DNA from 3 places in the Streptomyces sp. NPDC051569 genome. Region 3 is predicted to be linked to each of the others. Evidence: riboswitches for the same ligand, from Rfam matches in the RefSeq annotation. Region 3 holds a riboswitch; each other region holds the start of a gene.
What was found. A riboswitch is a leader RNA that binds a small molecule or an ion and turns the genes downstream of it on or off. The one in region 3 is predicted to bind cobalamin.
Positions count from the first base shown of each region.

Region 1: it holds a riboswitch for cobalamin, as region 3 does, so the genes downstream of both, ACIBAE_RS24805 (cobalamin biosynthesis protein) here and metE (5-methyltetrahydropteroyltriglutamate--homocysteine S-methyltransferase) in region 3, are expected to answer to the same signal.
Region 2: it holds a riboswitch for cobalamin, as region 3 does, so the genes downstream of both, ACIBAE_RS28440 (CbtB-domain containing protein) here and metE (5-methyltetrahydropteroyltriglutamate--homocysteine S-methyltransferase) in region 3, are expected to answer to the same signal.

Region 1 is NZ_JBITDJ010000021.1:21,158-30,867, reverse strand. Features, by position in the region: gene ACIBAE_RS24820 (class II aldolase/adducin family protein) at 1-44, opposite strand, end outside; gene ACIBAE_RS24815 (anion permease) at 367-1,635, shown strand; gene ACIBAE_RS24810 (hypothetical protein) at 1,632-1,862, shown strand; cobalamin riboswitch at 1,933-2,077, shown strand; gene ACIBAE_RS24805 (cobalamin biosynthesis protein) at 2,110-3,108, shown strand; gene ACIBAE_RS24800 (cobyric acid synthase) at 3,105-4,691, shown strand; gene ACIBAE_RS24795 (putative cobaltochelatase) at 4,807-6,951, shown strand; gene cobO (cob(I)yrinic acid a,c-diamide adenosyltransferase) at 6,951-7,550, shown strand; gene ACIBAE_RS24785 (cobyrinate a,c-diamide synthase) at 7,544-8,926, shown strand; gene ACIBAE_RS24780 (ZIP family metal transporter) at 8,995-9,710, opposite strand, start outside.
Region 2 is NZ_JBITDJ010000033.1:25,440-35,149, reverse strand. Features, by position in the region: gene ACIBAE_RS28460 (hypothetical protein) at 1-18, opposite strand, end outside; gene cobM (precorrin-4 C(11)-methyltransferase) at 535-1,293, opposite strand; gene cbiE (precorrin-6y C5,15-methyltransferase (decarboxylating) subunit CbiE) at 1,290-2,561, opposite strand; gene ACIBAE_RS28445 (CbtA family protein) at 2,743-3,540, opposite strand; gene ACIBAE_RS28440 (CbtB-domain containing protein) at 3,561-3,785, opposite strand; cobalamin riboswitch at 3,825-3,975, opposite strand; gene ACIBAE_RS28435 (histidine phosphatase family protein) at 4,091-4,762, shown strand; gene ACIBAE_RS28430 (GlsB/YeaQ/YmgE family stress response membrane protein) at 4,852-5,115, opposite strand; gene ACIBAE_RS28425 (GNAT family N-acetyltransferase) at 5,386-5,952, shown strand; gene ACIBAE_RS28420 (Mut7-C RNAse domain-containing protein) at 6,028-6,762, shown strand; gene ACIBAE_RS28415 (hypothetical protein) at 6,877-7,428, opposite strand; gene ACIBAE_RS28410 (SDR family NAD(P)-dependent oxidoreductase) at 7,630-8,403, shown strand; gene ACIBAE_RS28405 (RtcB family protein) at 8,623-9,710, opposite strand, start outside.
Region 3 is NZ_JBITDJ010000003.1:287,568-297,277, forward strand. Features, by position in the region: gene ACIBAE_RS07055 (biotin/lipoate A/B protein ligase family protein) at 1-791, opposite strand, end outside; gene ACIBAE_RS07060 (Rieske 2Fe-2S domain-containing protein) at 952-2,121, opposite strand; gene ACIBAE_RS07065 (tRNA-dependent cyclodipeptide synthase) at 2,626-3,315, shown strand; gene ACIBAE_RS07070 (cytochrome P450) at 3,407-4,639, shown strand; gene metE (5-methyltetrahydropteroyltriglutamate--homocysteine S-methyltransferase) at 4,819-7,137, opposite strand; cobalamin riboswitch at 7,298-7,513, opposite strand; partial or broken gene ACIBAE_RS07080 (ECF transporter S component) at 7,633-8,052, shown strand; gene ACIBAE_RS07085 (protein kinase) at 8,166-9,710, opposite strand, start outside.

The sequences.
Region 1 (9,710 bases), on a different contig from region 3:
TGCCAGGCCTGTTCGATCGCGTCCCGCGACGGCTCTCCGGTCATGCGGCGATCTTGTCAGCCGGCCGGCGATCTTGTCAGCCGGCCGTGCCCGGCGGAAGCCGGCTCGGGCTCCGGGGGGCTCCGGCTCCGCTTCCGGAGAGGGCGGCCCGGTCCCCGGACGGAGCGAGCGGGTGGGAGCGGCGCGGAAGGATAGGTGAATTCAGCGGCGGAGGGGCGATTCCCGGACGACATGAAAATGACATCTGGGTGACATCACACGTGACAAACCCCATGAGTCACCGCACATACGTGCTCTGTTCATCTTCCGTTCATTCTGACTCCCTACGTTCACCGAGCCACTGACGTCGAACGATTGCCTGGGTACATGGAGCACATGACGCTGCTGCTCGCGATAGTGATCGCGACGGCTCTCGTGTTCGACTTCACCAACGGTTTCCACGACACCGCCAACGCGATGGCGACGACCATCTCGACCGGCGCCCTGAAACCCAAGATCGCGGTGGCCATGTCGGCCGTCCTGAATCTCGTCGGCGCGTTCCTGTCCGTCGAGGTCGCCAAGACGATCTCCGGCGGGCTCATCAATGAACAGGGCATCCGGACAGAAGTGATCTTCGCGGCGCTCGTCGGCGCCATCCTGTGGAATCTCTTCACCTGGCTGCTCGGCCTGCCGTCGAGCTCCTCCCACGCACTCTTCGGCGGCCTGATCGGCGCCACCCTGATGTCCGTCGGATCCTCCGGGGTCAACGGCGGTGTCGTGATCACCAAGATCCTGATCCCCGCGCTCGCGGCGCCCCTCGTCGCGGGCCTCGCGGCCCTGCTCGCCACCCGGCTGACGTACCGGATCGGCCGGGGGACGGACGAGAAGGCCACCGCCAAGGGCTACCGCGCCGGGCAGATCGCCTCCGCCGGTCTCGTCTCGCTCGCCCACGGCACCAACGACGCGCAGAAGACCATGGGCGTCATCACGCTCGCGCTGGTCACCGGGGGCGTCCTCGCCCCCGGCTCCAATCCTCCCCTGTGGGTCATCGTCTCCGCCGGTACGGCGATCGCGTTCGGTACGTATCTCGGCGGCTGGCGGATCATCCGCACCATGGGCGCCGGCCTCACCGATCTCCGGCCGCAGCAGGGCTTCGCCGCCCAGACCAGCGCCGCGACCGTCATCCTGGCCTCCTCGCACCTGGGCTTCTCGCTCTCCACCACGCAGTCCGTCTCGGGCGCCGTGATGGGCTCCGGCCTCGGCCGCAAGGGCGGGGTGGTCCGCTGGTCGACCGCGACCCGGATGTTCATCGCCTGGGGCCTGACCCTGCCCGCCGCGGGCCTGGTCGCCGCCGGCGCGGAGTTCCTGACCCGCCAGGGCAGCTGGGGCGTCGCGGCCGTGGCCGTCCTGCTCGTCGCGGCCTCCGGCGGGATCTGGCTCGCCTCGCGCCGCCGTCCGGTCGACCACACGAATGTCACGGAGACCGGCGGCCCGACCGCACCGGTGGCGGCCGCCGTCACCGCCGTCGCCCCGCCGCCCGTGGCAGCCGCCGGCGGCGCGCAGGACCTCCCGGCCGCCGACCCGGCACGACCCGTCAAGACAGCGGCTCCGGCAGCTGCCCCGGCACCCACCCCGGTAAAGGAACAAGCCGCATGAACATCGACTGGGCGGCTCTCGGCTCCGTCTTCGGCGTCAGCCTCGTGGCCACGATCGGGCTCGTCGGCCTGTTCACCCTGGGCATCGTGGGTCTCGCCAAGCGGGACTCCGCGTCCGGGCGGGGCGCCGCCGGCCCCGTGGTGGCACCGGCCCGTATCGGCGCCTACGCCTGCTTCGCCCTGTGCGCGGCGGCCGTGGCGTACGGGATCTATCTGATCGTCGCCTGACCCGGCCACCGAACGCGTGCCGTGTGGGGCGCGGCACACTGTCCCGTCGCAGGTCAGAGGTGAGTTGACGGTGTTCGCGGAGCGTGGTGGACTTCCGGGGCCATTTACGGAGGCAGAAGAGGAAGCCGGTGCGAATCCGGCGCGGTCCCGCCACTGTCACTGGAGGCCTCGTCCCCCAGGAGCCAGGAACTCTCGCCGCCGCATCACGTCGAGCCGGGGCGCGGACCCTGAGTGAGGACATGTCGCCATGCCTGGCTGGGGTTCAGCCGCCGAGCGGATCTTCGCGTACGGCGCCACCGCCGGCCTCCTCGCCGACCGGATGTTCGGCGATCCACGCCGGGGGCATCCGGTCGCCGCGTTCGGTACGGCCGCGGGGGCTGTCGAGCGGACGCTCTGGCGCGACCACCGCGGGTGGGGCGCACTGCACACCCTGGTCTGCGCCGGTGGCGCCGCCGGGGCCGCGGCGCTCGCCGCCCGGGGGGTACGCGACCGCCCCGCCGCCTCCGCCGTCCTGACCGCCGCCGCCACCTGGGCCGTCGTCGGCGGCACCTCACTGGGCCGGGAGGCACGGGCCATCGGCGGGGCGCTCACCGCCGGGGACATCGAGCGGGCCAGGCGGCGGCTGCCGCATCTGTGCGGACGCGACCCCCAGGCCCTGGACGGGCAGCAGATCGCCCGCGCCGTCGTGGAGTCCGTCGCCGAGAACACCTCCGACGCCGTGGTGGGCGCGCTGGTGTGGGGAGCGGTCGCCGGGGCGCCCGGTCTGGTGGCGTTCCGCGCGGTCAACACGCTGGACGCGATGGTGGGTCACCGGTCCGCCAGGTACCGCCGGTTCGGCTGGGCCTCGGCCCGGCTCGACGATGTGGCCGGCTGGCCGGGGGCCCGGCTGACCGCCGCCCTGGCGGTGCTGGCGGGCGGCCGTCCGCGCGGAGCCGTACGGGCGCTGCGGCAGGACGCGCACCGGCATCCGAGCCCCAACGCGGGCCCGGTGGAGGCGTCGTTCGCGGGCGCGCTGGGCGTACGCCTCGGCGGGACGCTGACTTACGGCGGCCGGGTCGAGCACCGGCCGGTGCTGAACGGCGCGGGGCGGCCCGTCGAGGTCGCGGACATCGAGCGGGCCGTACGGCTGTCGCGCCGGGTGAACACCCTCGCGCTGGCGGTCTGTGTCACGGGCCGGTTCGCGTACGGCGCGCTGCGGCGTGCCCGTGCGGCGGGTACGTCCGGAAGCGGGAAGGAACGCCGATGAGGCTGATGGGTCGGGGCGCGCCCGGCGGTGGCCTGCTGATAGCGGGGACCACCTCGGACGCCGGGAAGAGCGTCGTCACGGCGGGCATCTGCCGCTGGCTGGTACGCCAGGGGGTGAAGGTCGCGCCCTTCAAGGGCCAGAACATGTCGCTGAACTCGTTCGTGACGCGCGAGGGCGCGGAGATCGGCCGGGCCCAGGCGATGCAGGCGCAGGCGGCCCGTGTGGAGCCGTCCGCGCTGATGAATCCCGTTCTGCTGAAGCCGGGCGGTGACCGCAGCAGCCAGGTGGTGCTGATGGGGCGGCCGGTGGGCGAGATGAGTGCGCGCGGCTTCTTCGGCGGGACCGGGGCGTCCCCCGGGAGCACACCGCACGGGGGGCGGGAAGCCCTGCTGGCGACCGTTCTGGAGTGCCTGGAGGAGCTGCGGAGCACGTATGACGCCGTGATCTGCGAGGGGGCCGGCAGCCCGGCCGAGATCAATCTGCGCCGTACCGACATCGTCAACATGGGCATCGCGCGGGCCGCGCGGCTGCCGGTGGTGGTGGTCGGGGACATCGACCGGGGCGGGGTCTTCGCCTCGTTCTTCGGGACGACCGCGCTGCTGAGCCCCGAGGACCAGGATCTGATCGCGGGTTATCTCGTCAACAAGTTCCGGGGCGACGTGTCGCTGCTGGAGCCGGGTCTGGAGATGCTGCGCGGGCTGACCGGGCGGGCCACGCTGGGCGTGCTGCCGTTCCGGCACGGTCTGGGCATCGACGAGGAGGACGGGCTGCGGGTCTCGGTGCGCGGCGCCGTCCGCGAGTCACCGGCGTCCGCCCCGTACGGCGAGGACGTGCTGCGGGTCGCGGTCTGCGCCGTACCCCTGATGTCCAACTTCACGGACGTGGACGCGCTGGCGGCCGAGCCGGGGGTCGTGGTGCGCTTCGTGGACCGGGCCGAGGAGCTGGCCGACGCCGATCTGGTGGTCCTGCCGGGCACCCGCGGCACGGTCAAGGCGCTGGCATGGCTGCGGGAGCGCGGGCTGGCCGACGCGATCGTCCGGCGGGCCGCCGAGGGGCGTCCCGTGCTGGGCATCTGCGGCGGCTACCAGATCCTGGGCGAGCACATCGAGGACGAGGTGGAGTCGCGGGCGGGGGCCGTGGCGGGTCTCGGCCTGCTGCCCGTGCGGGTCAGGTTCGACCGGGAGAAGACCCTGGCCAGGCCGGCCGGGACGGCCCTCGGCGAAGCCGTCGAGGGGTACGAGATCCATCACGGCGTCGCGGAGGTGCGCGGCGGCGAGGCGTTCGTCTCGGACGAGCGGGGAACGCCGCTGGACGGTTGCCGGGTGGGGGCCGTCCAGGGCACGCACTGGCACGGGGCGCTGGAGAGCGACGCGTTCCGGCGGCGGTTCCTGACGGAGGTGGCGCGGGCGGCCGGCCGGCGTTTCGTCCCGGCGCCCGACACGAGCTTCGGAGCGCTGCGCGAGGAGCAGCTCGACCTGCTCGGCGACCTCATCGAGGAGCACGCCGACACGGACGCGCTGCTGCGTCTGATCGAGGAGGGGGCCCCGGCCGGGCTGCCCTTCATCCCGCCGGGGGCGCCATGACGACCGTCGAGGCGCGTCGGCCGCGTCAGCCGCGTCAGCCGCGCGGGACGGTACAGCCGTGTGACGCCGTGAAGCCGCTTGAAGCCGTGAAGCAGTACGAAGGAGCGATCAGCATATGAGCACGCCTTTCCCGTTCACCGCCGTCGTGGGGATGGACGATCTGCGGCTGGCCCTGCTGCTCAACGCGGTCAGTCCCGCCGTGGGCGGTGTCCTCGTACGCGGCGAGAAGGGCACGGCCAAGTCCACGGCCGTACGGGCCCTCGCGACACTGATGCCCGAGGTGGCGGCCGTCGCCGGCTGCCGGTTCAGCTGCGATCCCGCCGCGCCCGATCCCGGCTGCCCGGACGGCCCGCACGAGAGCGGTCCCGGGATATCCCGGCCGGCCCGGATGGTCGAGCTGCCCGTCGGCGCCTCCGAGGACCGGCTCGTCGGGGCGCTGGACATCGAACGGGCTCTGGCGGAGGGCGTGAAGGCTTTCGAGCCCGGGCTGCTCGCGGACGCGCACCGGGGCGTGCTGTACGTCGACGAGGTCAATCTGCTCCACGACCACCTGGTGGACCTGCTGCTGGACGCGGCCGCCATGGGTGCTTCGTACGTGGAGCGGGAAGGCGTCTCCGTACGGCACGCCGCGCGCTTCCTGCTCGTCGGGACGATGAACCCCGAAGAGGGCGAGCTGCGGCCGCAGTTGCTCGACCGGTTCGGCCTCACGGTCGAGGTCGCGGCCTCGCGCGAGCCGGAGCTGCGGGTGGAGGTCGTACGGCGGCGGCTCGCGTACGACGACGATCCGGCCGGCTTCGCCGCGCGCTGGGCCGACGAGGAGAGCGCGCTGCGGGAGCGCGTCTCCGCCGCGCGCGCCCTCCTGCCCGGGGTGCGGCTCGGTGACGCGGCGCTGCTGCAGATCGCCGCGACCTGCGCCGCCTTCGAGGTCGACGGGATGCGGGCGGACATCGTGATGGCGAGGACCGCGACGGCGCTGGCCGCGTGGGCGGGTCGTACGGATGTCACCGCCGAGGACGTACGGCAGGCCGCGCTGCTCGCCCTGCCGCACCGGCGGCGCCGCAATCCGTTCGACGCGCCGGGTCTGGACGAGGAGAAGCTAGACGACACGCTGGAGCGGTTCGCCGGCGACGAGGGGAACGACGCGAGCGGTACGAACGGCCAGGGCCCCGACGGGGACGACGACCCGGACCACGACCCCGATCCCGACGGGCCCGACGGTCCTGACGGACCCGGCGGCGGGGGCGGGCAGCCGCCGCGATCCGGCCCGGAGGAATCCGACACGCCGCCCCAGGACACCTCGGGGCAGGACGACACGCCCGCGCGGCCGGAACCGGGGACCGCGCCGGAGAGCACGCCCGAGGGCGGAGGGCCCCAGCGCGCCAGCGCCGGTGACCAGTCCGCCGTACGGTCCGCGGAGCCGTTCCGCACCAAGATGCTGAGCGTCCCGGGTCTGGGTGAGGGCGCGGCCGGGCGCCGGTCGCGGGCGCGCACCGAGCACGGCAGGACGACCGGTTCGCGGCACCCGCGCGGCGCCCTGACCAAGCTGCATCTCGCGGCGACCGTGCAGGCCGCCGCCCCGCACCAGCGGGCGCGCGGGCGGAGCGGCCCGGGCCTGGTGGTCCGCCGGGACGATCTGCGGCAGGCGACCCGGGAGGGGCGCGAGGGGAATCTCGTGCTCTTCGTGGTCGACGCGTCCGGGTCGATGGCGGCCCGGCAGCGGATGAGCGCCGTGAAGGGCGCCGTGCTGTCGCTGCTGCTCGACGCGTACCAGCGCCGCGACAAGGTCGGGCTGGTCACCTTCCGGGGCAAGGACGCCGAGGTCGCGCTGCCCCCCACGTCGTCGGTGGACGCTGCGGCGGCCCGGCTGGAGTCGCTCCCGACGGGCGGGCGCACTCCGCTCGCGGCCGGGCTGCTCAAGGCGCATGACGTCCTGCGGGTGGAACGGATGCGCGATCCCGCGCGCCGCCCGCTGCTCGTGGTGGTGACGGACGGCCGGGCGACCGGCGCGCGCGGCTCACGCGCGGCGGGCGGCCCCGACCCGGTGGCGCTCGCGTCACGCGCGGCGCGGCTGCACGCGGCGGACGGGACGGCGTCGGTGGTCGTGGACTGCGAGTCGGGGCCCGTACGGCTCGGTCTCGCGGGCGCGCTCGCGGCCGATCTGGAGGGCATGGCCATCACCCTGGACGAGCTGCGCGCCGACAGCATCGCCGGGCTGGTCAGGGACGTACAGGGAACCAACGCACCCAGGAGGGCCGCATAATGCCGCAGGGACAGCCGGAAACCGTACCGGACGACGGTCTCACCACCCGTCAGCGCCGCAACCGCCCGCTCGTTCTCGTCCACACGGGGACCGGCAAGGGTAAGTCGACGGCGGCGTTCGGGCTGGCGCTGCGCGCCTGGACCCAGGGGTGGCCGATCGGGGTCTTCCAGTTCGTGAAGTCCGCGAAGTGGAAGGTCGGCGAGGAGCAGGCCCTGAAGGTGCTGGGGGCGAGCGGCGAGGGCGGTTCCGTGGCCTGGCACAAGATGGGCGAGGGCTGGTCCTGGGTGCAGCGCGACAGCCAGCTGTCCAACGAGGAGGCGGCGCGCGAGGGCTGGGAGCAGGTCAAGCGTGATCTGGCGGCCGAGACGCACCGGTTGTACGTCCTCGACGAATTCGCCTACCCGCTGCACTGGGGCTGGGTGGACACCGCCGAGGTGATCGAGGTGCTGCGCACCCGTCCCGGCACCCAGCACGTGGTGATCACCGGGCGCAACGCGCCGCCGGAACTGCTGGACTTCGCCGACCTCGTCACGGAGATGACCAAGGTCAAGCACCCGATGGACGCGGGTCAGAAGGGCCAGAGGGGCATCGAGTGGTGAACGTCCCGCGCCTGGTCATCGCCGCCCCTTCGTCCGGCAGCGGCAAGACCACCGTCGCGACGGGCCTGATGGCGGCCTTCTCGGAACGCGGACTCACCGTGTCCCCGCACAAGGTCGGGCCCGACTACATCGATCCGGGCTACCACGCGCTGGCCGTGTCGGCCGGCGGGCGGCTGCGTCCGGGCCGCAATCTCGACGCGTACATGTGCGGCCCCGGCCTGGTCGGACCGCTGTTCGCGCACGGCGCGGCGGGCAGCGACCTGGCGATCGTCGAAGGCGTGATGGGGCTGTACGACGGCGCGTCGGGGCAGGGCGAACTGGCCTCCACCGCCCAGGTGTCGAAGCTGCTGCGGGCACCGGTGGTGCTGGTGGTGGACGCGTCGTCGCAGTCCCGGTCGGTGGCGGCGCTGGTGCACGGCTTCGCGTCCTGGGACCCGGAGGTGCGGATCGGCGGGGTGATCCTCAACAAGGTCGCCACCGACCGGCACGAACGGCTGCTGCGCGACGCGCTGGACGAGTCGGGTGTACCGGTGCTGGGGGTGCTGCGGCGCACCGAACAGGTCGTCACGCCGTCCCGTCATCTGGGTCTGGTGCCGGTCGCCGAGCGGCAGGCGGACGCGGTCGGCTCGATGCGGGAGCTGGCCGCGCGCGTACGGGCCGGCTGCGATCTGGAGGCGCTGCTGGCGCTGGCGCGCAGCGCGCCCGCGCTGGACGCGCGGGCCTGGACACCGGAGGCGGAGCCGGGCACCGCGCCCGTCGTCACACCGGGGGCGGCCCGGCCGGTGGTGGCCGTGGCCGGCGGGTCGGCGTTCACCTTCTCGTACGCGGAACACACCGAGCTGCTGACGGCGGCGGGCGCCGACGTCGTCCCCTTCGATCCGCTGCGGGACGAGAAACTCCCCGCCGGGACGAGGGGACTGGTGATCGGCGGCGGCTTCCCCGAGGTGTACGCCCCCGAGCTGTCCGCCAACGAACCGTTGCGCAAGGCCGTGGCGGAGCTGGCGCACTCCGGCGCACCGGTGGCGGCGGAGTGCGCCGGGCTGCTGTATCTCGCGCGCTCCCTGGACGGAAAGCCGATGTGCGGCGTGCTGGCCGCCGACGCGCGGATGTCGGGACGGCTGACCCTGGGCTACCGGGAGGCGGTGGCCATCGGCGACAGCGCGCTGGCGGCGGCCGGGACGCGGGTGCGGGGACACGAGTTCCACCGGACCGTGCTGGAGCCGGGCGCGGGCGCGGAACCGGCGTGGGGTGTGGTGCGTCCGGAGCGCCGGGTGGAGGGATTCGTCCAGCGGGGCGTGCACGCGAGCTATCTGCACACGCACTGGGCGGCGGCGCCGGAGATGGCGCGGCGATTCGTCGGGAGATGCGCGGCGTGACAGGGCCCGGCCGCTCATCAGGGCGCCCGCCGGGCGGCCGTTCAGCGGGCTCGGCACCGGGCCACCGCTCATCCGGCGAAGCCGACCACCAGCCAGACGAAACCCACACCCAGGACCGTACAGAGCAGCGTGGAGCGCGCCGGGTGCTCGTGGTGTGCCTCGGGGAGGATCTCGGCGGCGGCGAGGTAGAGCAGGGCGCCGCCGAAGAAGCCCAGATAACTGCCGAGCGCCTCCTCCGGCAGGATGAACAGCAGGGTGGACGCGGCGCCGACGACCGGCGCGACGGCGTCCGCGACGAGCATGATGACCGCCCTGCGGCGGTCGTTCCCGTACAGGCTGGTGAGCGTGTACGTGTTGAAGCCGTCGGCGAAGTCGTGGGCGATCACCGCGAGCGCGACGGCGGTGCCCACGCCGCCGCTCACCTGGAAGGCCGCGCCGAGCGCGACGCCGTCCATCACGCTGTGCCCCACCATCGCGGCGGCCGCCGTCAGCCCCATCTGCGGCGCCCGGTCGCCGGCCCCGCCCATCCCGTGGCTCTCCTCCCCCGGGCCCGCGCCGTGCGCCGCCTGACGGGCGGCGAGCAGCCGTTCCACCAGATGGGCGACGAGGAAGCCCCCGACGAACAGCAGCAGGGCCTGCGGCACCCCGAACACCTCCTGGCCCGCGGCGCGCACCGCTTCCGGCAGGAGATCGAGGCCGACCACGCCGAGCATCAGTCCCCCGGCCAGGCCCAGCACGAGATGGCGGCGGTCGGTGACGCGTTGCGCCGTCCAGCCGCCGAACA
Region 2 (9,710 bases), on a different contig from region 3:
CTTGAACGTGACACGCATGCGGGCGCGAGCCGAGGAGCTCCTTGACCACGATGAGCCGGCGCCTTGTTCTGGCAGCAGGATGGCGGTCGAATGCCTGCGATGGTGGCAGCTGATCGCGCGGGGCCCTGCTCCGGAGGGAGACGGTGGTGACATCTGAGGCTGCCGGGGTTCGAGCGGCTTGCCGGTGGGGGTGGTGAGGACGGGGGCGTTGTCGGTCCAACCCGTTCCGGCGTCCCCTCTCGCTCCCCTGACCGAGGAGCGGATTCGGTCCGCCCCCCCAAGGCGAAGACAGCGTTTGAGGCAACGTCGGCGTACGCAGTGGCCCCCACCGAGACGGTTCGGTGGGGCCTGCTGCCTTCGCCGCACGAGAGTGGTGGCGCTGGTCAGCGGTTCCCGCCGGTCGGCGACGGGGCCACCGGTGGCTGATCATGCTCCTGTCCGCCCCCTGGCGGCACTCACCGGTCACATGTGACCGGTGACCGGTCAGCGCGCTCCTCGGTCGCCCCGGCTCCCAGCCGCCTCAGCCCTCGCCCCTCAACAGGCGTGCGGTTCCCGCCTGTCCCGCTCCGGTGAGTACAGGTGGCTGTCCCTGAACTGTTCCGCTCCCAGCGTCCGGCCCACCATGATGACCGCCGTCCGCACCACGCCCGCCGCCTTCACCTGCTCGGCGATGTCCCCCAGCGTTCCCCGCAGGACCAGTTCGTCCGGGCGGCTGGCCATCGCCACCACCGCCGCCGGGCAGTCCGCGCCGTAGTGCGGCAGCAGTTCCGCCACGACCCGGTCGACGTACCTCGCCGCGAGGTGCAGTACCAGCAGCGCTCCGCTCTTCCCGAGCGTGGCCAGGTCCTCGCCCTCCGGCATCGGGGTGGCCTGCTGGGCGACGCGGGTCAGGATGACGGTCTGGCCCACCGTCGGTACGGTCAGTTCGCGCTTCAGGGCGGCTGCCGCCGCCGCGAACGCCGGTACTCCCGGGACCACTTCGTACGGCACCCCCGCCGCGTCCAGTCGCCGCATCTGCTCCGCGACCGCGCTGAACACCGACGGGTCACCGGAGTGCAGCCGGGCCACGTCCTGGCCCTCCTCGTGCGCGCGGACCAGTTCCGCCGTGATGCCGTCCAGGTCCATCCGGGCCGTGTCGATGAGCCGCGCGTCCGGCGGGCAATCGGCCAGCAGTTCGCGCGGCACCAGGCTTCCCGCGTACAGGCACACACCGCACTCCGCGAGCCTGCGCGCGCCCCGCACCGTGATCAGGTCGGCGGCGCCGGGGCCGGCGCCGATGAAGTACACCGTCATCGTTCTTCTCCTGAGGATTCCCCCGAGGGGACGTGCGAAAGGTCTTTCGTGACGGCCCACTGGGTGACCGGCATGGCCTGTCGCCAGCCGGTGAATCCGCCCACCGGGACGGCGTGCGCGACCGCGAGGCGTACGAGGTCGCCGCCGAACCGGCGATACCACTCGGCCAGCAGCGCCTCGGACTCCAGCGTCACCGTGTTCGCGACCAGCCGGCCGCCCACCGGCAGCGCCGCCCAGCACGCTTCCAGCAGCCCCGGCGCGGTCAGCCCGCCGCCGATGAACACCGCGTCCGGCACCGGCAGCCCCGCCAGCACACCGGGGGCCGCGCCCGTGACGACCCGCAGGCCGGGGACGCCGAGAGTCCGCGCGTTGCGGCCGATACGTTCCGCCCGTACGGGATCGCGCTCCACCGACACCGCACGACACGCATGGTGCGTACGCATCCATTCCACCGCGATCGATCCCGACCCGCCCCCGACATCCCACAGCGTCTCCCCGGGCGCGGGCGCGAGCACGGCCAGCGTGGCGGCCCGTACATGACGCTTGGTGAGCTGACCGTCATGCTCGTACGCGGTGTCCGGCAGGCCGGGTACGGCTCCGAGCCGCGGCGCGTCCGGGGCGCGGCGGCACTCGACCGCCACGACGTTCAGCGGATCGCCCGCCGGCTCCGCCCAGTCCCGCGCGGTGCCGTCGACGTGCCGTTCCCGCTGTGCCCCCAGCTGTTCGAGTACGTGCATACGGCTCGGCCCGTACCCCCGCTCACGCAGCAGCGCCGCGACCTCGGCGGGGGTGGCGGCCCCGGCGCTGAGGACCAGGATCCGGCGGCCGTCGTGGAGGGCGGCGGCCAACCGCTCGGCGGGACGGCCGACGAGCGTGACGACCTCGGTCTCCTCCACGGGCCAGCCGAGCCGCGCGCAGGCGTACGACACCGACGACGGATGCGGCAGCACCCGCAACGCCCCGGCGCCCACGACCTCGGACAGGGCCCGCCCGATCCCGTAGAACATCGGGTCCCCGCTGGCCAGCACGGAGACCCGCCGGCCGGCGTGCGCGGCGAGCAGCCCGGGAACGGCGGGCCGCAACGGCGACGGCCAGGCCACCCGCTCGCCGCCGCACTCGTCCACGGGGAGAAGCTCCAGCTGCCGGGGCCCACCGATCAGCACATCGGCTTCGCGCAGCGCCCGCCGCGCATCCTCCGCCAGGCCGGGCCACCCGTCGGCGCCGATCCCGACAACGGTCACGGGGAGCGCGGGGGGTGCAGGGCTCACTGCCACATACCTCTGGACTGGGGGAATGACCGGGGAAGGCCGACCCCGAACTCTACTGGCCGGGGGCACGGAGCCTCGACGGGCATCGAGCGGCGGACAGCACGCGCGGAAAGGTCGCGGGCGGGAGACGCGGTGGGGCCCGGCGTGAATACGCCGGGCCCCACGAGCACACGCAGGGGGGTTACGGGGCCGTCCGGACGGTGGCCGGCACCGCCTGACGCGGCTGGAGCACCCGCTCGGCCAGCGCCCCGAAGATCAGCCCGAAGGCCGTCCAGAGCAGGGCCTGTACGCCGATCGACGCCAGCCGGAATTCCCAGAGCAGAGCGGCCGGGAAGGCCTCCGGGATGGCATCGGTGTTGGCGGGCAGGACAAGGCAGGCCACGGCGACGACGACGGCGTATCCGGCACCGGCGACGACCGTCGCGTTCCAGTTGCCGAGGCGCGGGGCGAGCCTTCTCCCCGCGATGACGGCGATGGCCGCCAGCAACACGCTCAGCAGGATCATGAGGAAGTACATCGTGGTGCGCTTGCCGATGGTGTCCGGGTTTCCCACCGCCGGTGGCATCGCCGGGTACTTGAGGAACGGCACCAGGTAGACGGTGAGGAAGGCGGCCCCGGCGATCAGGGCCGAAGTCGCCCGCGGACCCAGTCCGCCGATCCTCCCCAGGCTGACGGAGAAGACCAGCGAGGCGATTCCGCCCAGAGCCACCCCGTACACGAGGAGGCCGGTGGCCAGCCCGAACGTCGACTGGACCGGCCGGCTGACGAGTTCCTCCTCCTCGTCCGAGGCCTCGGAGGCATCCGGGGAATGGGCCGCGCCGTGCTGATGAGCGGGCGCGGACTGCGTCTCCTCCAACGCGATGGAGTCCCGTACGGAAGGCTCTCCCGCCACATAAGCCAGCGCGAACGCGAAGAGTCCGGCCAGCACGCCCGCGATCATGCCGCGGACGAGGAGAGTTCTGACGGTGGAGGCATGCATTGCGTGATCTCCGTCAGCGGTCAGTGGCAGGGAAAGCCGAGCAGGTGACGGCCGTCGTGCACCCACTCGTGCACACCCGCACCGGAGAACACCGACGTCGCGCCCTGCTCAGCGCCGACGAAGTACAGCAGCACCAGCATCAGGGTGCCGACGAACACGGCCCACGGCAGGACCGCGCGCAGCGGAATAGGGGTCACCGCGGCGCTGGTGGGAGAAATGGCCGGGGGTGCTATGGCCTGAGCCATGACAGAACCTCCTTGGGGAACTCGCGTCCCAGTCAGTGGAGCTCGCACGACGGCCATCGGGTCTGACTCACCGGGCCCCTCTGCGTGGTACGCAGCCGGCACCCGGCATACAGTGGCGCGACCGTGCCGGGCTCTCACCGGACTTCCGTCTCGCCGTCGTGATATCGACGCGAAGGTACCGCGAACAGACAAGCGAGCCAAGAGGCCCCCCTTCCCGACCGGTCGGGCGCACGGCGGGATACGGGCGATCGCCAGGCATCAAACAGGGGAGGGCCACGGGCCGTCGCGACCACCGAGGAGGCCGTATGACCACGCGTGTGACGCTCATCTCACCGGCCATCAGCACAGCACTGCGTGAAGCCCGCTTCGGCGGCCGTGTCCCCGGTGACAGCGGTGTCCCCGACGACACCGGCGACAACGGCGACAACGGCGACACCGACGAACTGGACCCCGCCGGGCTGCGGCAGGCCGAGGCCGTACGGGAGACCTTCCCCCGCGCCGCCGCCCTGTACGTCTCCCCCTCGCGGCGCTGCCGCCGCACCGCCGAGGTGCTCGGCCTGGACGCGTCACCGCTCGCCGATCTCGCACCGTGCGCGATGGGCCGCTGGCAGGGCAGAACCCTCGACGAAGTAGCGGCCGCCGAGCCGCAGTCGGTCTCCGCCTGGCTGTCGGATCCCGCGTCAGCCCCGCACGGCGGGGAATCCATCCGAGCGCTGCACGCCCGCGTCGGCCACTGGCTCGACGCGCTCACCACACGTCCGAGCACGGCCGGCCAGGCGCCGGACAACCCCGGGGGACGCGTCATCGCCGTGGCCGAGCCGGACGTCATCCGTGCCGCCACGGTCCACGCCCTCGGCGCCGGCCCGGAGGCGTTCTGGCGCGTCGACGTGCGACCTCTGTCCGCCACCGAACTCAGTGGCAGGAACGGCCGTTGGAATCTGCTCAGCGGCCGCCCTCTGCACACCGGCCCGCACTGAGAACGCCCTCACACACGCGGGGCGCACACCAGCGTCCTCCAGCACCCTCAAGCCGGCGGGCACTCACGCTCGCGAGTGCCCCCAGCCGCTCAGTGGCGCGCCCTCGCCCGGTCCAGGGCCGCGACACCCACCGCCGCCAGGGCGATCTGGATTATCCATTCGATCCAGTCGGGGCCGTCGGTGTTCGCCACACCCACGGCGGCCGCGATCGCCGTCCCGATCAGCGCCGCGACGATACCGACGACGATGGTCAGCAGCACGCCGATGCGCTGGCGCCCGGGCACCACCAGTCGCCCCAGCACGCCGATGATGATGCCGATCACGATGGCCGTGACAATGCCGGAGATCTCCATGTCCGCTCCTTCTCACCACACCCGCTACCGATAGTGGTGCACGTCAAACGTCTGCCCACCGAACGCCCGTTCAGTCCAAGGATGCGACAGTTCGCCAGTCCGGTTTGACGGAGCCGCCCGAGCCGCCCGAGCCGCCCGAGCAAGCCGAACAGACCGAGCAACTCAGCACACCGGGCGAGTTGGGCGAGTTGAGCGAGCCGGGTGAACGGTGATCTGCGGCGGGATCGCCGGCGCGGCCGGTTGTCGGACCGTCGCCCTACAGTGCCCACCATGAATACCGAAGCACCGCCGGTGAGGATCGAGCCGTGGTCGGAGGACGATCTCGATCTCCTCCGCGCCTCGAACGCACCGGAGCTGATGACCCATCTGGGCGGGCCCGAGACCGAAGAGCAGCTGCTCACCCGGCACAGACGGTACGTCGGTCTGAGCGCCGACCGGACGGGCAAGGGGCGGATTTTCCGCATCGTGCTGCTACCGGACGGCGAACCGGTCGGCACGATCGGTTTCTGGGAGCAGACCTGGCAGGGCGAGCAGCTGTACGAGACGGGATGGGGGGTCCTCACCGAATTCCAGGGGCGGGGCATCGCCGCCGCCGCGGCCGCGGCCGTCGTGGAGCAGGCGCGCACCGAGCGGATGCACCGCTATCTGCACGCCTTCCCGTCGGTGGACAATCCCGCGTCGAACGCACTGTGCCGGAAAGCGGGCTTCTCGCTTCAGGGCCCCCGCCTGTTCGAGTACCCACCCGGGCACTTGATGCAGTGCAACAACTGGCGTCTGGACCTGACGGCCTCCAGCCCCACCCCCGCGCTGAGCCGCCCCGCCGCAGGACCCGCCTGACGCGCGAGTCCCCCGTGTGGACGGCGGCCACGGAAAGCCCTGGCTCACTCCCTCCCCCGGTGACATGCTGACGAGGTGAACGGACCGGAGATCCAGATCAGTTTCGCCCCTGAGCTGCGCCTCTTCGTCGCGGCGGCGCGACGTGAGGGACGTACCGCCCTGCTCACCGACGGCTCGTCCACCCTCGGCCATGCCGTCGAGTCGCTGGGTGTCCCCCTCACCGAGGTCGGTCCGCTGCTCGTCGACGGCCGCGAGGTGTCCGTCGCGCACCTCCCCGCCGCGGGCGAGTCCGTCGACGTACGGGCCGTGCCCCGACCGCAGCACGTGCCGGGCGCGCCCCTGCGCTTCCTCCTGGATGTCCATCTCGGCACGCTGGCCCGCCGGCTGCGGCTGCTGGGCGTCGACGCGGCGTACGAGAACGAGGACCTCGGCGACCCGGCCCTGGCCACTCTCTCCGCCACGGAACGCCGGGTGATGCTGTCCCGCGACCGGGGGCTGCTGCGGCGGCGCGAGATCTGGGCCGGGGCGTACATCTACAGCGCCCGCCCCGACGACCAGCTCCGCGACGTACTGGAGCGGTTCGCGCCCACCCTCGCCCCGTGGACCCGCTGCACCGCCTGCAACGGTGAGCTGGGGGCGGCCGACAAGGAGTCCGTCCAGGGGCGGTTGGAGCACGGCACGCAGCGCGCGTACGACGTCTTCGCGCAGTGCACGGCGTGCGGGCAGGTGTACTGGAGGGGCGCGCACCACGCCCGCCTGGCCGCCATCGTCGAGGACGCCGTACGCGAATTCGGCGGCGCGGCGGCCTGACGACGCGGACGGGCGCACGCGCCCGACGATCGGGGCAACGCGGAGCCGACGCAGAGCCGACGCAGCCGACGCAGAGCCGATGCGGGGCCACGCCGGGCGATGCGGGTGATCCCGTCAGAAGGCGTACAGGTCCCCGGTGGCCGGCACCAGCACCCGGTGCTGGTGGTTCTCAAGGTTGCGGTCGCTCGCGCCGCCGTTCCACGCCGTGTCGATCCGTACGACCACCTCGTCCGGAGTGCCGACCGTCCTCAGGCCCAAGGCGATCTCCCGGCTCCGCCCGACCGCCCGGAGCTGCCCCGTACGGCAGAGTACGATCCGCTCCCCGCCCCACAGGCAGTTCGACGGCAGCGCCTGGTCGGCCACCAGGCGCACCGAGAATTCGATCCGTACGGTCGCGTCCGGCAGCGGCGACGGGCCGTGGTTCTCGGACCCCAGCCGCATCGTCAGTTCACCGCTCCACAGGGACGCGTGCCCGTGGTGCGCCAGATCGGCCTCCGGAGCGATGGAAGCCGGAGCGGGCGCGGCACCCGGAGCGCCGCCAGGACCCGGGTCGCCACCCCGTCCGCCCGCGCTCCCGGCTTCCGCACCGGCTCCCGGACCCGCGGCCATCACCACCGCCGTAGCGGCGGACACCGCCACCAACAGCGCTCTGCGCATGACACTCATGGCGGGAAGGTACCGATGATCACATCGCGATCCCGCCCACCCCTCACCCCGACGCGCCCCGGGTCACCCGCCTGGCACGTTCGCCCCCCGCGCCGACCGGTCCGTGAGTCCCCAGGTCCGCGCCCCGGACGACGCACGCGGCCGCGCCCTCCCCCTGCCTATCCTGGGCCCACATCGATCACACGCGCGAGGAGTTACGTCATGACCGCCGCGGGGACCCCCATCGCCGTCATCACCGGAGCCAGCAGTGGCATCGGCGCCGCCACCGCACGGCAGCTCGCCGCCGCCGGCTACCACGTCGTCGTCACCGCCCGGCGCAAGGACCGTATCGAGGCGCTCGCGGCGGAGATCACCGCCGCCGGCCATCTCGCGACCGCGTACACCCTGGACGTCACCGACCGCCCGGCGGTCGACGCCTTCGCCGCCGAGCTCGCCGGTTTCCCCTCCGTGGACGTCCTGGTCAACAACGCCGGTGGCGCCCTCGGCGCGGATCCGGTGGCCACGGGCGACCCCGGTCAGTGGCGGCAGATGTTCGAGACGAACGTCATCGGCACCCTCAATCTCACCCAGGCCCTGCTCCCCGCGCTGACCGCGAGCGGCGACGGCACGGTCGTCGTCCTCTCGTCGACCGCCGGCCACGGCACGTACGAGGGCGGAGCGGGCTACGTCGCCGCCAAGCACGGCGCGCACGTCCTCGCCGAAACGCTCCGCCTGGAGATCGTCGGCACCCCGGTCCGGGTGATCGAGGTCGCCCCCGGCATGGTCAAGACGGAGGAATTCGCCACCACCCGCTTCGGCGGCGACACCGAGAAGGCGGCGAAGGTCTACGCGGGCGTCGCCCACCCGCTCACCGCGGACGACGTGGCCGACACCATCACCTGGGCCGTCACACGCCCCAGCCACGTCAACATCGACCTGCTGGTCGTCCGCCCGCGCGCCCAGGCGTCCAACTCCAAGGTGCACAGGGAGCTGTGACCGCGACCCGGCGCGGGGAGCTGTGACCGCGACCCGGCGCGGGGCCGGTCGGGGACAGCGAACGCGGCGGTCGCCGGGCAGCCGGGCGCGGCGGTCGCCGGGCAGCCGCGAAAACCGGTCCCGGATCGTCCTCGCTGCATGAGCCCGAGAGGCCGGTGGCCGCGCGTGGCCCCGGGTGAGAGCCCGGGGCCACAGCCCGCCTCCCTCGTGCCCTCGTGCCTAACCCTTGACGCAGACGACCTGCTTCAGCTTCGCCACCACCTCGACCAGGTCCCGCTGCTGCGCGATGACCGTCTCGATCGGCTTGTACGCCGCCGGGATCTCGTCCACGACACCGGAGTCCTTGCGGCACTCCACACCCCGCGTCTGCTCCTCCAGGTCCTGTGCCGTGAAACGGCGCTTCGCCGCGTTGCGGCTCATCCGCCGGCCCGCGCCGTGGGACGCCGAGTTGAAGGCGGCGGCGTTTCCGAGGCCCTTCACGATGTACGACCCCGTGCCCATCGAGCCCGGGATGATGCCGAAGTCGCCGCTGCCGGCACGGATAGCGCCCTTACGGGTGACCAGGAGGTCCAATCCGTCGTACCGCTCCTCCGCCACATAGTTGTGGTGGCAGGAGATAACCGGATCGAAGGCCACCTTGGCCTTTTTGAACTCCTTCCGGACCACGTCCTGGAGGAGCCCCATCATGATCGCGCGGTTGTACTTGGCGTACTCCTGGGCCCAGAAGAGGTCGTTGCGGTACGCCGCCATCTGCGGGGTGTCAGCGATGAACACGGCCAGGTCCCGGTCCACCAGGCCTTGGTTGTGAGGCAGCTTCTGCGCCGTGCCGATGTGGTGGTCGGCCAGCTCCTTGCCGATGTTCCGCGACCCGGAGTGAAGCATCAGCCAGACCGACCCTTCGTCATCGATGCAGACTTCGCAGAAATGGTTGCCACTTCCGAGCGTTCCCATCTGCTTCACGGCGCGTTCCTGACGGAACTTGACCGCGTCGGCGACTCCGTCGAACCGCCCCCAGAAGTCCTCCCACCCGGCCGTCGGGAATCCGTGCAGCCGGCCCGGGTCCACCGGGTCGTCGTGCATCCCACGGCCCACCGGGATCGCCTGCTCGATCTTCGAGCGCAGCCGGGAGAGGTCGCCCGGCAGGTCGTTCGCCGTCAGGGACGTCTTCACCGCCGACATTCCGCAGCCGATGTCCACGCCCACCGCCGCCGGGCAGACCGCCCCGTGCATCGCGATCACCGAACCGACCGTGGCACCCTTGCCGTAGTGCACGTCCGGCATCACGGCCAGTCCCTTGATCCAGGGCA
Region 3 (9,710 bases):
ATGTCGTACGCCATCGTCACGTGGTGCAGCACAGCGCCCGTGCCGCTCACGATGCGCTTCTGGGCGGCGCCCGCGACCTTCCCGGCGTCCGTGGTGATGTCGTTGAGCGGCTGGTACCAGGCGTTGACGCCCATGTCGCCGAGCGCGCCCAGGACCCAGTCGTCGAGGTAGGCGTAACTGTCGGCGAAGGTGAGCCCCTTGACCAGGGAGTCGGGGACGGAGAGGGAGTAGGTGATCGTGTTGCCAGGCTCGATGAACATGGCTCCGCCTCCGGAGATGCGCCGGACGACCGTGACGTCGTGCCGGGCGGCGCCCTCCGGGTCCACCTCGTTGCGCAGGGACTGGAAGCTGCCGATCACCACGGCGGGGGCGGCCCATTCCCAGATCCGGAGGGTGGGTGGGCGGCGACCGGCCGCGACCTCGGTGGTGATGACCTCGTCCAGCGCCATGTGGAGGGCGGGGGACTCGGGGGCCTCGTGGATGAGCTGCCAGTCGTAGTCCGTCCAGTCGGTGGCGCGCGCCACCGCGCGGCGTACGGCGACGGCGACGCCCTCGGCGGTCAGGCCGTACATCACGGTGCCTGCGGGGAGCGCGGCCTCGATACGGGCGGCGAGGCCGGCGGCGTCGGTGTCGGCCGGTGCGCCCTCCAGCGCCGCGTCGATGGCGAGGATCGCCTCGTCCGGTTCGAGGAAGAAGTCGCCGGCCACGCGGACGTTCCGCAGCGCGCCGCCGTCCGTGTCCAGGTCGACGACCACGAGCTTGCCGCCGGGGACCTTGTACTCACCGTGCACGGTCATGCCTCCATCCGCCCGACCCACTTCTGCGAGTCGGCTCCGACCCGGCATAACCCCGCCGCCTTATCGTTTAATCCGCACATTTCACCGGGCCGGGCGGCAGGCGTTCTTCCGGCTCATGGGTCCGGAGCGGGCGTGGCCGGGCAGCCTCGTCGGGTCAGCCGGCCCCGTGGGGGGCCACGGACGGGGCCGGGTCGGCCGGCGACGCGGCGCCGCAGAGGGCGGAGGCACCGCCCAGCGCGGATTCGGGGCGGATCGGGACGCCGTTGTCGCGCAGTACCTCGCGGACCTTGAGGATCAGCGGGAAGACTTCCTGGTTCCAGTCCTCGCCCTGCTCGTCCCAGGCCCGCTGCTCGGCCTCGACCGCCATCCGGTCCTCGGCGAACACCCGTTCCGTGAAACGCCGGATCAACGGCCAGGCGAGGCGGAGGGCTCCCGGGACCGGTGGCTTCGCGATCATGAGCAGACCGTACGTGTGACAGACGCGCTGCTCGGCGTCCACCGGCACGTAGGCCGCCCAGAGCGAGAAGGCCGGGAGTTCGGCCTTCTGGGGCACGGCCAGGAGCGTTTGGTAGGGGTACGCGGTGCGGACGGTGATGACGTCGGGCGAGTTGCCGCCACCGATCCCTTCGGCGGACAGCAGGCCGGCGCCACGGTCCTTCTTCCCGCCGGCGGGAACGAAGAGGTACCGCGCCTCCACCGATCGCGCGTCGCTGTCGGAACCGAGGAATTCGGGCTGAATCCTGCCGAGGATCCCCCGGTGCAGGAATTGATGATTCATGTCGAGGAGATTCTCGTGCATGAACGAGTAATGGCAGCGCACCGTGCGCGAGAACACCATGGTCCTGTGCCGGGCCGAATGGAACTCCGGCAGCTCGGGCAGCGGTGTCGTGGCGGCCTTCTCCGGGTCGCCGGGAAAGACGAACACCAGACCGTAGGCTTCCCTGACCGGATAGGAGCGCACACCACGCGGCGGCCGCTCGGCACCCTTGGGCAAATACGGGATCTGTGAGATACGGCCGTTTCCCCGATAGGTCCAGGCGTGGTAGCAGCAGCGCAGTGTCTCGCCCTCCACGACACCCATGCTCAGAGGCACCTGACGGTGAGCGCATCGGTCCTCCAGCGCGTAGACCGCGCCACTCCCGCCCCGGTACAGCGCGATCCGCTGACCCGCGAATCGGGCGGCGAACGCTTTGCTCCGCGCCACGCTGCCCGATACGGCGACCGGGTACCAGAAATCCGGATGGATTCCGGTACGCCGAAGGTCGGTCGCGCCGCCGTCACGATCGTCGGGCGCCTGCGGCTTTCCCGCTGACCCGGATGTCATCGACCGGCCACTTGCGGACTGTGCCTCGCTCATGGTTCTCCCTCGCACGCGGGTCACGGATATGGAACGGGGAAAGAAGGCGTCCGGCGTGCGGACAGGGCGTCGCACACCCGCTCCGCCGTCTCCGGGGCGTCCGCCGACGCGGCCTTTCACGTCCCGGTCGTTCATCCCGCAGGGCTCTGGTGGCCAGGGGCGCACTGTCGCCGTTCTCCTCGATCACTCTGTGTACTTGCCACGGAATCGCCCTGATCAGGCTCGCCCCGGAGGGTGACGGAGGCGTGAGACGCCCCGTGACCGGGGATGCCCGGCGGCCCGCGCCGGCTGATGCCGTCGAAGTGCGCCGAGCTCATCCGCCTCCGCGGCCGGAAACCCTTGTGCACTCATTCGGGTGAAGCGCCGCATGGTCTTCTGTCATATGCGGAATATCACCCTGTGTAAGATTGTCGTTGCTTTGGGTGAGGTTCCATGTCTCAAGGCGAACTACCGTCACGTGCCGATCCCGCCGTGGACGCCGTGGACGCCGTGGACGCCGTGCCGCTCGGAGCACGGAGCGACGTCATCCTCCAGCAGGGGGATCACGCGCTCTTCGGAGTGAGCACGGGCAACAGTTACTTCAGCCGCCGGCGCCTGGCCCACGCGATTTCCTGGGCGGCGGCACACTTCGACGTGGTCGACGTGATCTACGCCGACCTCTATCTCGACGCGATGTGTGAAGCCTTCGGCTACGAGCTCGCGGACGCGCGCAGAAGCGCGGCCAAGCAACTGCGGGGTGTCCGGCGGCGGATTCAGGGCGCTCTGGAGGATGCGGGCAAGCCGGCGGACCGGGTGCGGGCCCGGCCGTTGTCCGACTTCCTGGAAGAGCCCGCGTATCAGGAGGTCCGGGCGCGAGCGCTGACCGCGCTGCTCACCGATACCGAGCTGCGGGCCGTGCGGGACGAGATGGCGTACCAGTTCCTCGCCAAGAGGCTGGACCCCGGAGCCTTCCCCACCACCAGGCAGGTGCAGGTGGTGCAGAGCTACGTCGATGCCGAGCTGCCGTTCTTCGTGGACAGCCCGAGCATCCTGGGCGTGGCTTCCTCCGTCCACTGCTACCACACGGTCATGGCGCTGGGGCGCCTGCTGTTCAGCGACCGTGTGGTCGGTCTGAGACCGGCCGACAACCAGGGCTACGCCATCGTCGCCTGCCAGGACTGACACCCCGGCCGCCCGTTCACCGCGAGCCGCCCGTCCAGCGCGAGCCGCCCGTTCACCGCGAGAAGACGACCCGGACAGAAAGCAGCCCACCATGTCATCACCCACCACCTCCCCCCAGACCGACCGGGCGTACGCGCCGGTGGAATGGCCGCTCTCCCGGCGGGGCGACGTCGTGCCGGCCGAGTGCGCGCGGCTACGGCAGGAAAGCCCGATCGCCCGGGTGCGGACGCTCACCGGCGACGACGCGTGGCTCGTCAGCAATTACGCCCTCGCCCGGCAGGTCCTTGAGGACGGCGAACACTTCAGCCTGCGCGCGACGGCCGCTCCGGGCATGCCGCGCCAGTACGCCTTGACGATCCCCCCGGAGGTCGTCAACACCATGGGGAACGTCAACAGCGCGGGCCTCCACCAGGAGGTGCTCAGGGCATTCGGTCCCCGGTCCGGCCCGGCGTCGGCCGAGTGGATGCGCGAGCGGGCGCACGAGCTGATCGACAGCATGGTCGAGGAAGGCCCACCGGTCGATCTGCGGGAGCGCTTCGCCGAGCCCTACGCCGCGGCCATGGTCTGCGAAGTGCTCGGCCTGCCGCGTGAGGACGGGCGCCGGCTCATGGCCGGCCTGGACCTCGGCTTTGTCACCAGCCCCGCCGTGTTCGAAGGGTGCACCGCCAACTGGGACAAGGACTACGCCTACGTGCTGCGGCACGTCCGCGCCGACCGCGAATCCCAGCGGGGCCTCATCCGGAGGCTGTGCGAGCTGCGGGACGACCCGACCCGCGATGGCGGGACCTTGACCGACGAGATGCTGGCGGCCGTCGTCACCTCCCTGTTCGGGGCCGGCGCGATGAGCACGTATGTGTTCCTGCTGCACGCCGTGCTCACCCTGGTACGACACCCGGAGATGATGCGACGTCTCCGGGACGAGCCCGAGCTGATGCCGAGCGCGGTGGAAGAACTGCTGCGCTGCACGCTGTCCATCGGGGACGGGCTGCCCCGGATCGCGCTCGGCGACGTACAGGTGGGGGACGTCCTGATCCGGGCCGGGGAACTGGTCCTCGTCTGTGTGGAAGGAGCCAATTTCGATCCCGAGCGGTTCGACGGACCCGAGCGGTTCGACATCGACCGCTCGCCCAATCCGCACCTGGCCTTCGGGGCCGGCCCCCACTTCTGCCCTGCCTCGCTTATCTCCCGCGTGCACGCCGCGGAAGCACTCACCGCGCTCCTGGAAAGCCTCCCGGCCCTGCGACTGGCCCTGCCCGCGGACCAGTTGGTCTGGCGTACGGGCAACATCAAACGCGTACCCGAACGACTCCACGTCCTGTGGTGAAGCCGCGCGGAGGATCGAGAGCCACGACGGACGGCCTCCGTCGCGGCCGCGACGGGAGCGGAGGCAGGAGACGGCCTGGTCGCGGCCGCACTCTCCGGCGCGGGCGACGCGGTGAGGGCCGGGGCGGGTGGTGACCGGCCGGGAGGGCGCGTGACGCGTTCCTCCCGGCCGTCGAAGGATCAGGAGACGGGCAGTTCCGCGCGGACGATGCGGGCCGCGGTGACCAGGTTCTCCAGGGACGCCCTGGTCTCGGGCCAGCCGCGGGTCTTCAGGCCGCAGTCGGGGTTGACCCACAGCCGTTCGGCGGGAATGGCCTCCAGTCCCTTGCGGAGAAGCGCCGCTGCCTCGTCCGCGTCGGGCACGCGCGGGGAGTGGATGTCGTACACGCCGGGGCCGGCCTCGCGCGGGTAGCCGTGCGCGGCCAGTTCGCGCGCGACCTGCATGTGGGAGCGGGCGGCCTCCAGGCTGATGACGTCGGCGTCGAGGTCATCGATGGCCTGGACGATGTCGCCGAATTCGGCATAGCACATGTGGGTGTGGATCTGGGTGTCCGGGCGTACGGCGCCGGTGGTCAGGCGGAACGACTCGGTGGCCCAGTCCAGGTAGGCGGGCCGGTCCGCCGCGCGCAGTGGCAGGGTCTCGCGCAGGGCGGGTTCGTCGACCTGGATGACCGATGTGCCCGCGGTTTCCAGGTCGGCCACCTCGTCGCGCAGGGCGAGGGCGACCTGGCGGGCGGTGTCGCCCAACGGCTGGTCGTCGCGAACGAAGGACCAGGCGAGCATGGTGACGGGGCCTGTCAGCATGCCCTTGACCGGGCGGTCGGTGAGCGACTGGGCGTACGAGGTCCAGCGCACCGTCATCGGTGCGGGCCGGGAGATGTCGCCGGCCAGGATCGGCGGGCGGACGTAGCGGGTGCCGTACGACTGGACCCAGCCGTGCTGGGTGGCGAGGTAGCCGGTGAGCTGCTCGGCGAAGTACTGGACCATGTCGTTGCGTTCGGCCTCGCCGTGCACCAGGACGTCGATGCCCGTCTTCTCCTGGAAGGAGATGACCTCGCCGATTTCGGTGGTGATCCGCTCTTCGTAACCGGCCGTGTCGATCCGGCCCGCGCGCAGGTCGGCGCGGGCCGTGCGCAGGTCGGCGGTCTGCGGGAACGAGCCGATGGTGGTCGTCGGCAGCAACGGCAGTTTGAGGTGGGCGCGCTGGGCGGAAGCACGCTCGTCGTAAGGCTGTGAGCGACGGCCGTCGGCGTCGGTGATGGTCGCGGTCCTGGCCCGTACAGCGGAGTCGCGGGTGATCGGGGAATTCTTGCGGGAGGCGAGGTCGGCGCGGTTCGCGGCGATCTCCGCGGCGACGGCGTCGGTGCCCTGGGCGAGCCCCTTGGCGAGGGTGACGATCTCGGCGGTCTTCTGGCGGGCGAAGGCGAGCCAGCGAAGGATCTGCGGGTCGATGTCCCGTTCGGCCGCCGCGTCGAGCGGGACGTGCAGCAGGGAGCAGGAGGCGGCCACGTCGACCTGGTCGGCGAGGCCGAGGAGGGTGGCGAGGGTGGCCAGCGATTTCTCGTAGTCGTTGATCCAGATGTTGCGGCCGTTGACGACGCCCGCGACGAGCCGCTTGCCGGGCAGCCCTCCGGCGGCCGCGAGGTCTTCGAGGTTGGCCGCGGCGGCGTCCGTGAAGTCGAGCGCCAGGCCGTCGATCGGGGCCTTCGCCAGGACGGGCAGAGCTTCACCGAGCCGGTCGAAGTAGGAGGCGACGAGCAGCTTCGGCCGGTCGCTCAGGCAGCCGAGGTCGCGATAGGCGCGGGCGGCGGCGTCCAGCTCGGCCGACGTGCGGTCCTGGACCAGTGCGGGCTCGTCGAGCTGGACCCACTCGGCCCCGGCGGCACGCAGGTCGGCGAGCACCTCGGCGTAGACGGGCAGCAGCCGGTCCAGCAGGGTCAGCGGTGCGAAATCCGCCGCCACGCCGGGGGCGGGCTTGGCCAGCAGAAGATACGTGACGGGGCCGACGAGCACCGGCCGGGCGGTGTGCCCGAGTGTGAGGGCTTCCGTCAGCTCGCCCACCTGCTTGGCGGAATCGGCGGTGAAGACGGTGTCCGGGCCGAGTTCGGGAACGAGGTAGTGGTAGTTGGTGTCGAACCACTTGGTCATCTCCAGCGGCGCCACGTCCTGGGTGCCGCGGGCCATCGCGAAGTAACCGTCCAGGGCATCGGCCTCGACGGCCGCACGGTGCCGCTGGGGCACGGCGCCTACCATGACACTGGTGTCCAGGATGTGGTCGTCATACGAGAAGTCACCGGTGGGCACCTCGTGGACGCCGGTGTCCGCCAGTTCCCGCCAGTTGGACCGGCGCAGGTCGGCTGCCGTTTCCCGGAGGGCGCCGACGGTGACGCGGCCCCTCCAGTAACCCTCGATGGCCTTCTTCAGTTCGCGGTTCGCACCCTGGCGGGGGTAGCCGTACACGGTGGCCCGTGCTGCCGGGGCTGTCGGCTTCGCTGTCACGGAAATCTCCTTCGCGAGATGACTCCTGAAGCTCCCGGAGACGGGACGCGGACGCGAAGGGATGACGAACCGGACCGACTGGTCGCGCCCTCGGCGCGCTCATCCGTCTGGTATGTACGCCGACCCGCCCACGAGGTCACCGGGATATCCGCACCCGATCGGTCACGTACGGGCAACGGGCAGGTCTTCGGACTCGCGGGCACACCTGCCGAGGCAGATTCCCACTGGCCGTCGCTTCCCGGATCCGCTCGGATCCAGTGCGTATGACGGCGGTCGTTCCCACTCGCCGCTGCGGGGCAGTCCCGGATTTCCACCGGGTTCCCTCTTACGACACCCTGCCTGGCGGACAGGGCGAACCAGCTGCACCCTCCAGCCTAGAGCGCGGGCAACTCCGCGTCACCTCTGCTCATATTCCGGATGCGCGCGGGCTCACCACGGGCGTCCGCGATGCGGGCCGGGCACCGTACCGGCTCGGCCCGCATCGGGACTCGTCCCGCGCTGATCACGGGCGGCTTCGGGCCCTGGATGCCGTACCAGATGTTCGGCTGCGCCTTCGGCGGCATGCCCGCCGGCTTCCTGCCCCGCGCCAGCGGCCGCCGCGAGGTCCTCCTGCTCAACCTCTCCTTGTGGCCCTTCTCCCTCGACCCGCACAGCTCCATCGCCTACCTCCCCGGGCTGCCGTTCACCGAGCAGTGGCACCGCTACCTCGCCTTCGACCTCGCCACCTCCCTCGGCTGGGACACCGGTAGCGCCGTCACCAACTTCGTGTGCGTCACCCCGGCGGGCCCGGCGGTGCTCACCACGTTCCGCAGAGCCGCCCGACGCGCCCGCTTCCGCGCACCCGTCCGGTTCCGAGAGCCCCTCGGGAGCGACCAGGCACCGTCCCGAGGGACCCGCGCGGGCTCCGCCCGGTGACGACGGATGGAACGTCGACCGGAAGAAACCGGATCCCCCACTGCCGCCGCGACCCTTGCCGCGTGGCCGGTGCGGCAGCTGTTCCGTCCGGGTGGCGGGCCGACCGGGGCGACTCAGGCGTGGAATCCGTTGCACGCGACGGGTGTGTACTTCGCCGGCCCGCCCTCGACGTGATAGAGGATCACCGTCCAGTCGCCCAGGTCGTCGCCCACCGGGAGAGCGTCGACGGTCCGTTCGCCGAAGTGGGCCCGGAAGTCGTCGGGATACCTGAGCTTGATGGTCCCGCCCGAGGACCAGGCGGAGTAGAGATCGACGGGCCTGCTGGTGAACCCGGTGCCCGTACCGGTGGACGGAAGGGGCTTGCCGGTGGAGCGGTCCGTCTCGTGCGGGGGCCGGACCCCCACGGAGACGTAGTACGGCGCGGGCCGCTTTCCCTGTCCCGCGCCCTGGGGGCGCAGCGCCACCGAGGCGGTGTCCGAGCCGGTGGTGTGCGCGACGGAGGACCGCAGGCCGGTCGGCGGTGTGGCCTCGGTGAGGCCGGCCAGGTCACAGAAGCCGATGCCCTGCGCCGCCTCCGCCGGATCCTCCGACAGGCTCCAGCGGTCCTGCGAGACACGGTCGTTCACGATATGGTCCGGCGGTCCTGCCGCCGGAGCGGTGGTGGCCGGCCGGGACGCGGTGCCGGGCGCGGAGGCGGTGCCCCCGGTCGTGGGCGCCTTTCCGGAGTCCCCGCTGTCCGCTCCTGGGAGCAGCCAGACCGTCAACGGCGCGGCGAGTGCCACCGCACCCAGCGCGAGCCAGGCCCGGCCCCGGCCGCCGCCTCGCCGACTGTCCGGCCCGCCGTACGGGGTGCTGCCGGACGGCCCCGCGGATACGGTCGCCACCGCCGGCTCCGCCTCGCGGTCCTCCGGCCGTGTCCGTGCCCCGGTCTCCGGCTCCGGCAGCGCGGGAGTGTGCGCACCGTACGGCACGGGTGGTGCGTTCACGTGCCCCGGTACGGCCGCGGGTTCGGCGTCGCGGAACAGCGAGCGGTAATGGGGGTCCGTCGCCAGCGCCGAGTCCACCGCGCAGGCGGCGATCACGGCGGCCGGCGCGGGCCGCTCCGCCGGGTCCTTGGCGACACACCGCCGGATCAGCGCCGCCAGGTCGGGCCGTACCCCCGCCACGTCGATGTCCTCGTGCACGGCCCGATAGCTCACCACCGCCGCGTTGCCCGCGCCGAACGGGGGCCGGCCCGTCGCCGTGTAGGCGAGCGTCGCCCCCAGCGCGAAAACGTCCGCCGCCGGGCCGACCTCGTTGCGCAGGACGACCTCGGGCGCCGCGTAACCGGGTGTCCCCGGCGCCATTCCGTCCCGGGTGAGAATCGTCTGCTCAAGCCCCCGGGCGATGCCGAAGTCGATCAGTTGGGGTCCCTGCGACGCGAGGATGACGTTCTGCGGTTTCAGGTCCCGGTGCGTGACGCCGTGGACATGGACCGCGGCCAGCCCCTCGGCGAGCGCCGCGACCAGCCGCAGCGCGCTGTCCGGCGGGAACGGGCCGCTCGCGGCGACCGCGCCGCGCAGGGTGGGACCCGCCACGTACTCGGTGGCCAGCCAGTACGGGGAGGTGTCGAGCGATGCCTCGATCAACTGGGCGGTGTGGACGCTGCGTACGGTCTC